DNA from 2 places in the Pseudarthrobacter sp. LMD1-1-1.1 genome. Region 1 is predicted to be linked to the other one. Evidence: predicted binding sites of a transcription regulator. Region 1 holds the regulator's gene; the other holds the start of a gene.

Region 1 (3,408 bases):
GGCGGCGTGCTGGTTAGCGACAAGGTCGCCATCAACCTGGAACTGGCCTTCATCGCCCCCGCGGCATAAGTTTCCCCGTTCACGGCACCCCGGTACCAGGCCATCCCGGCCCGGTACCGGGGTGCCGTGTTTAACCAAGGGCCTTTCCCCCGGGTTCACCTGCCGGCCGCGGGCGTGGATCCCGCCTGAATCACCCACAACGCCACCCGCCGGGGGTACGGTGGACTTAAGCCACGCTGGGGGGAAGGCTGAGGACCGATTCCCGGCAGCCTACCTGGATCCCGACCTGCAGAAGGAACGCCATGAGTACTCCTCCCGTCCCGCCTCCCGCGCCCCAAGACCCCCACTCCGGCAATGGCCAGCCAGGGAACGGCCAGTCCGGTAGCCAGCAGCCCGGACCACAGCAGCCCCGCTACGGCCAGAACGCGCCGCAGTATGGCCAGAACGCTCCCCAGTACGGGCAGAACCAGCCCCAGTACGGTTCCCAACCGCCCGCAGCGCCGCAGTACGGGCAAAACGCGCCGCAGTACGGTTCCCCGTACGGGCAGAACGCTCCGCAGGCCCCGGGCTACGGCCAGAATGCACCCCAGTACGGGCAGTCGCCGTATGGCCAGTCCCCTTACGGCCAGTACCCCTCGGAGCAGCCGCAGCCGGCCGGCAGCAACGGCGTCCCCCAGCTGGTGAACATCGCGTTCTGGCTGCTGATCGCGGCCACCGCGATCTATGTCATCTCCATCCTCGTCAACCTCACCCAGCTGGATGCCCCGCAGTTCCGGCAGGAATTTGAACAGCAGGTCCGGGCCAGCGGGGCGGACATCACCTACGACGACATCAAGCCCTTCATCGCCGGCTCCCTGGTGGTCTTTGGCATCATCGGCGCCGCCCTCTACCTGCTGGTGGCCTTCTTCATCCGCAAGGGCAAGAACTGGGCCCGCATCCTGGGAACCGTCTTTGCTGCACTGTCGGTCTTCGGCCTGTTCGGAATCCCCTCCTTTGCAACGATCGGGACCGTCCTGGGGATCGCCGCCATCGTCCTGCTCTACCTCCCTGCCGCTGCCCCCTACTTCCGGAAGCAGCAGCCCTTCGCCAACCCGTATTCCGGTGGCTTCGGCAACCCTTACGGGCGCTGACCACCAACCACAGAACGCAGCGGCGGCCCGGGATGTCCAGCATCCCGGGCCGCCGCCTTTAAACCGTGCCCCTAGGCTGTCTGCCCCGGCGCCTGCGCCCGCTGGGCGTGGTAGGCCAGGATCTGCAGCTCCGTGGCCATGTCCACCTTGCGGAGGTTGACCCCTTCCGGAACCTGGAGCATTACCGGTGCGAAGCTGAGCACGCTGTGCACGCCCGCCGCCACCACCCGGTCGCAGATGCCCTGCGCCACCGCCGCAGGAAGCGCCAGCACCACCATGTTGGCCCCGGTGCGGTGGAGGACGGTCTCAAGGTCCGCGACGTCGCTGACCCGCAGCCATCCCACCTCGTTGCCCACCACCATCTGGTCCGCGTCGAAGATGGCCACCACATCGAAGCCACGCGATTCAAAGCCGCCGTAGCGTGCCAGCGCCTTGCCCAGGTTTCCGGCTCCGACGATGGCCACTTTCCAGTCATGCGTGAGCCCCAGGGCCGCGGCAATGTGGCGGCTGAGGTACTGGACCTCGTACCCCACTCCCCTGGTGCCGTAGGACCCCACGTGGGACAGGTCCTTGCGCAGCGTTGAGGAACTGACGCCGGAGGCTTCCGCCAAAGAGTCAGAGGAGACGCGCTCAACACCCTCGGCCAGCAGCGTGTTCAGGGCCCGGAGGTACAGGGTCAACCGGGCCACGGCAGCAGGGGGAATTTGCTTTGCCGGTGCACCCGCGGCATCCGGGACGCCCGGGACAGGCTGGGACGTTGAATCCAAGGACGTCACTCGCATCCCCCTAATTGGCCATGGCGCGCTGCAGGACGCGTTCCAGCCGGGCTTCGTCGATCTTCCAGAAGTCGCGCTGCACCCCGTCAACCAGGACCACGGGGATCTCTTCGGCGTAACGCTCCCGCAGTTCGGGCTGGTTGTCCACCAGCTCTTCGCTCCAGGTAAGGCCCAACGAGGCAGTGACCCGGCCGACGGCGTCGCGCGCCTCCTCGCAAAGGTGGCAGTCAGCTTTGGTGACCAGGACGACGCGGGGGGTAGCCATGGCTTAACGGTATCGCCGTTCGCGCCGTGCGGGTGACGCCGACGGCGGCCAGCGGGTGGATTGACTAGACTCAAGTCCATGCCCGAGGAGAAATACGTCGCCGTCGTCACGCGGCCGGTTGCTGCGCCGCAGCCCGGTGAAGCGGCGTTTTTCGATGTGGACAATACTTTGATGCGCGGCGCCAGCCTCTTCCACGTGGCGCGGAAGATGCACCAGCGCGGCGCGTTCACCCTGGCCCAGGCGGCCGGATTCGCGTGGAAGCAGTTCAAGTTCGTGGCGCGCGGTGAGAATATCGACGACGTCCATGCGGTCCGTGATTCGGCCCTGACGCTGGCCGCCGGCATCACCGTTGACGACATCAAGGCCCTCGGCGAAGAAGTCTACGACGAGATGATCGCATCGCGGATCTGGCCCGGCGCCAAGGCGTTGGCGGAACAGCACCTGCGGGTGGGCCGCCGCGTCTGGCTGGTGACGGCCACCCCCATCGAAGTGGCAACAGTCATCTCCACCCGGCTGGGGCTGACCGGAGCGCTCGGGACAGTAGGTGAGGTGTCGGACGGCATGTACACCGGGCGCCTGGTGGGGGACATCCTGCACGGCTCGGCCAAAGCCGTAGCGGTCCAGGGAATTGCGGACCAGGAGGGCCTGGACCTCAAACGCTGCTGGGCGTACAGCGATTCCTACAACGACGTGCCGCTGCTGTCACTGGTGGGACACCCCGTGGCCATCAACCCGGACGCCAAGCTTCGCCGGCACGCCCGGGACCGGAACTGGCCCGTTTATGACTTCCGCGCGGGCCGCCGCGCTGCCACGCTGGGCCTCAAGGCAGCAACCTTCGGCGGCGCTGTCTACGGCCTCTGGAAGGGCTTCGCCCGCATCCGCGGTCCCCGGGCATAAACCACCCTGCCGCAGCCAAAAGCCTGCAGTCTAAACCCTGAAGACAAAAAAATGCCCGCCGCCTTTGGAAGGCGACGGGCATTTCCACGCTGTTCGAAGTATCTCTACTTCTTGTTGCGGCGCTGGTGACGGGTCTTGCGAAGCAACTTGCGGTGCTTCTTCTTGGCCATACGCTTGCGACGCTTCTTGATAACTGAACCCACGAAAGTTCCTTACAAACTAGATGCAGTACCTGCCTGATGGGGAATGTCCGCGGACAAAGCTACGAACTGAACAACTGACAGATTCTTACAATGACGTAAAACGTTCCTTAACAGGGTACCGCTTATCGGGGGCGGCT
Region 2 (3,408 bases), on a different contig from region 1:
GTCGGAGTCCTTGTAGTAACCCGAGTCGATCAGTTCCTTCTTGTAGTTGTCCTTGGTGATGATCACGGACTTCAGCAGGAAGGCCGGGACAACCTTGACCTTGTTGTTGTAGGTCTTGGTGTCGTTGGTTTCCGGTTCCTGGCCCTTGAGGACAGCATCAACCATCTTGACGGCCTGCGCGCCGAGCTGGCGGGTGTCCTTGAAGATGGTGGAGTACTGCTCGCCGGCGACGATGGACTTCACGGAACCCTTTTCGGCGTCCTGGCCGGTTACCACGGGCAGGCTTCCCTTGGCGTAGCCGCCGGTGCTGGTGAGGGCCGAGATGATGCCGATGGACAGGCCGTCATACGGGGACAGGACGCCGTTCAGCTTGGTGCCGGAGCTGTACGCGGAGGTGATGATGTCCTCCATGCGCTTCTGGGCCACGGGTGCCTGCCAGCGGAGGATCGCTGCCTGCTCAAACTTGGTCTGTCCGCTGGGGACCTTCAGGGTGCCGGCATCCATGTACGGCTTGAGGGTGTCCATGGCGCCGGTCCAGAAGAAGTTGGCGTTGTTGTCGTCGGGGCTGCCCGCGAAAAGCTCGATGTTGAAGGGGCCCTTGCCGTCCACCTTCTTGCCGCTGGCATCGACCAGGCCCAGCCCGGTCAGCAACGAGGTGGCCTGCTGGACACCAACCGTGTAGTTGTCGAACGTGGTGTAGTAGTCGACGTTGGGCGTGCCGTTGATGAGGCGGTCGTACGCGATGACCTTGACGTTCTGCTCCTTGGCCTTGGCCAGGACGTCAGTCAGGGTGGTGCCGTCAATGGCGGCGATGATCAGGGCCTTGGCGCCCTTGGTCAGCATGTTCTCGATCTGCGACACCTGCGTGGGGATATCGTCATTGGCGAACTGCAGGTCCGTCTTGTAGCCGAGGTCCTTCAGGGACTTCTCCACGTTGGCGCCGTCAGCGATCCACCGTTCGGATGTCTGCGTGGGCATTGAAATGCCTACCAGTGAATCACTGGGCTTGGCGGCACCGCTGGATTCGCTGGCCCCGCCGCGGGAGCCGCAACCTGTGGCGCCCACCGTCAGGGCGAGGACAAGGGCCACCGCGCCCATCAGTTTTTTGATTCTCACCATTTTCTCCTTCCGCGGCAGCACTGCCGCGAAGTGTTGGTGGACCAGGCAGCACCAGTGCTCCCTGGTCCTGGCCACATTGTTGATGTGTCGGTTCAATATAGACCGGTTTGTGAACGCTAACAAGAGTGCCCGGCAGGAATTTCGGAAACTTTTCGGCTTCATTGACTTCTTCTTTGTTAGCGTTCACACTTGCTGCAGCACATAGCTACACCCTGACCCCTACAAACCCGGTAATGAGGCCTAAGCCTCCCGGACGGAGGCAACCCCATGCCAGATGCGCTGTTCACTCCCGGCTCCGAGTCCCGCCATGACCATTGCGTCATCGGGGTGGATTACGGAACCCTTTCAGGCCGTGCCGTGGTGGTGCGTGTCCGCGACGGCAAGGAACTGGGCAGCGCCGTCCATGAGTACCCCCACGCCGTGGTTACCGACGTCCTGCCCCGGGACACCGCGGGCGACGCCGGCGCCCGCCTTCCCGGGGAATGGGCACTTCAGGTGCCCAACGACTACCGGGACGTCCTGCGGACCGCCGTCCCCGCCGCGGTGGCGGACGCCGGGATCGACCCCGCCGCCGTCGTCGGCATTGCCACGGATTTCACTGCCTGCACCATGGTTCCGGTTAAGTCGGACGGCACGCCCCTCAACGAACTGCCCGGCTTCGCCAACCGCCCGCACGCCTATGTAAAGCTCTGGCGCCACCATGCTGCGCAGGGCCAGGCCGACCGGATCAACCGGCTTGCCGCTGAACGGGGGGAGGACTGGCTTCCCCGTTACGGGGGCCTGATCTCCTCCGAATGGGAATTCGCCAAGGGGCTGCAGCTGCTGGAGGAGGACCCGGAGGCCTACGCCGCGATGGACCACTGGGTGGAGGCTGCGGACTGGATCGTCTGGCAGCTCTGCGGCCGGTATGTCCGCAACGCCTGCACTGCCGGCTACAAGGGCATCTACCAGGATGGCCGGTATCCGTCGGAGGATTTCCTGGCCGCCCTGAACCCGGACTTCAAGGACTTTGTCAGCTCCAAGCTGGAGCACACCATCGGCCAGCTGGGGGACGCCGCCGGCACCCTGACGGCGGAGGCAGCCGCCTGGACCGGGCTGCCGGAGGGCATCGCGGTGGCCGTGGGAAACGTTGACGCCCATGTCACGGCCCCGGCCGCGAAGGCGGTGGACTCCGGCCAGCTGGTGGCGATCATGGGCACCTCCACCTGCCACGTCATGAACGGCAGCGAGCTGCGCGAGGTACCGGGAATGTGCGGTGCCGTGGATGGTGGCATCGTGCCGGGCCTGTGGGGCTACGAGGCCGGACAGTCAGGCGTGGGAGACATCTTCGGCTGGTTCACCAAGTACGGCGTCCCGCCCGAATACCACCAGGCTGCCGAGGGCGCCGGACTGGGGATCCACGAGTACCTCACCGAACTGGCATCCCGGCAGGCCATCGGAGAGCACGGCCTGATCGCGCTCGACTGGCATTCCGGCAACCGTTCGGTCCTGGTGGACCACGAGCTTTCGGGCATTGTGGTGGGCCAGACCCTGGCCACAAGGCCCGAGGACACCTACCGCGCGCTGCTGGAAGCCACCGCCTTTGGAACCCGCACCATCGTGGACGCCTTCCGCGACGCCGGGGTTCCGGTCAAGGAATTCATCGTGGCCGGCGGCCTGCTCAAGAACAAACTCCTGATGCAGATCTACGCAGACGCCACCGGCCTGCAGCTGTCCACCATCGGCTCGGATCAGGGTCCGGCCCTGGGATCGGCCATCCACGCTGCTGTCGCAGCGGGCGAATACGCGGACATCCGTGCGGCCGCCGCGGCCATGGGCGCCGAGCCCGGGGAGGTCTACACCCCAATTCCCGAAAACGCGGCCGCTTACGAAGAACTGTTCCAGGAATACAAGGCCCTCCACGACTACTTCGGCAGGGGCGGCAACGACGTCATGCACCGGCTCAAGGCCATCCAGCGCAAAGCCGCGCGCACCGGCCTCTCCGGCGCAGGCTCCGTTTCCGAATCACCCGTGGAGGTGTCCGCATGAGCGCCGCAGCAGGCGCCGGAACCGGCCTCCTGGAAACCATCGCCCGTGTCCGGGCGGAGGTGTGCGCCCTGCACGCCGAGCTGACCCGGTATGGCCTGGTGGTGTGGACCGCGGGCAACGTCTCCGCCCGCGTGCCCGGCACCGACCTCATGGTCATCAAGCCCTCCGGTGTCTCGTACCAGGACCTGGCCCCGGAGCAGATGATCGTGACCGACCTGTACGGCACCCCGGTCAGGGGCACCAACCTTGGTGGGGGCGGCA

The links. The regulator Rex, encoded in region 1, represses fermentation and respiration genes when NADH is low (regulators of the CRP and FNR family bind a similar motif). The targets are predictions, from matches to a motif close to CTTGTGAANNNNTTCACAAG.
Region 2: araB (ribulokinase) is a predicted target of Rex. The motif match lies at 1,226-1,245, and genes of this name have one in related genera.

Annotation. Positions count from the first base shown of each region.
Region 1 is NZ_JBEGHP010000001.1:130,004-133,411, reverse strand. Features, by position in the region: gene MRBLMD1_RS00640 (YceI family protein) at 1-69, shown strand, start outside; gene MRBLMD1_RS00635 (hypothetical protein) at 303-1,130, shown strand; gene MRBLMD1_RS00630 (redox-sensing transcriptional repressor Rex) at 1,202-1,906, opposite strand; gene MRBLMD1_RS00625 (glutaredoxin family protein) at 1,917-2,171, opposite strand; gene MRBLMD1_RS00620 (HAD family hydrolase) at 2,250-3,068, shown strand; gene MRBLMD1_RS00615 (30S ribosomal protein bS22) at 3,173-3,271, opposite strand.
Region 2 is NZ_JBEGHP010000027.1:18,674-22,081, forward strand. Features, by position in the region: gene chvE (multiple monosaccharide ABC transporter substrate-binding protein) at 1-1,119, opposite strand, end outside; gene araB (ribulokinase) at 1,387-3,147, shown strand; gene MRBLMD1_RS21150 (L-ribulose-5-phosphate 4-epimerase) at 3,144-3,408, shown strand, end outside.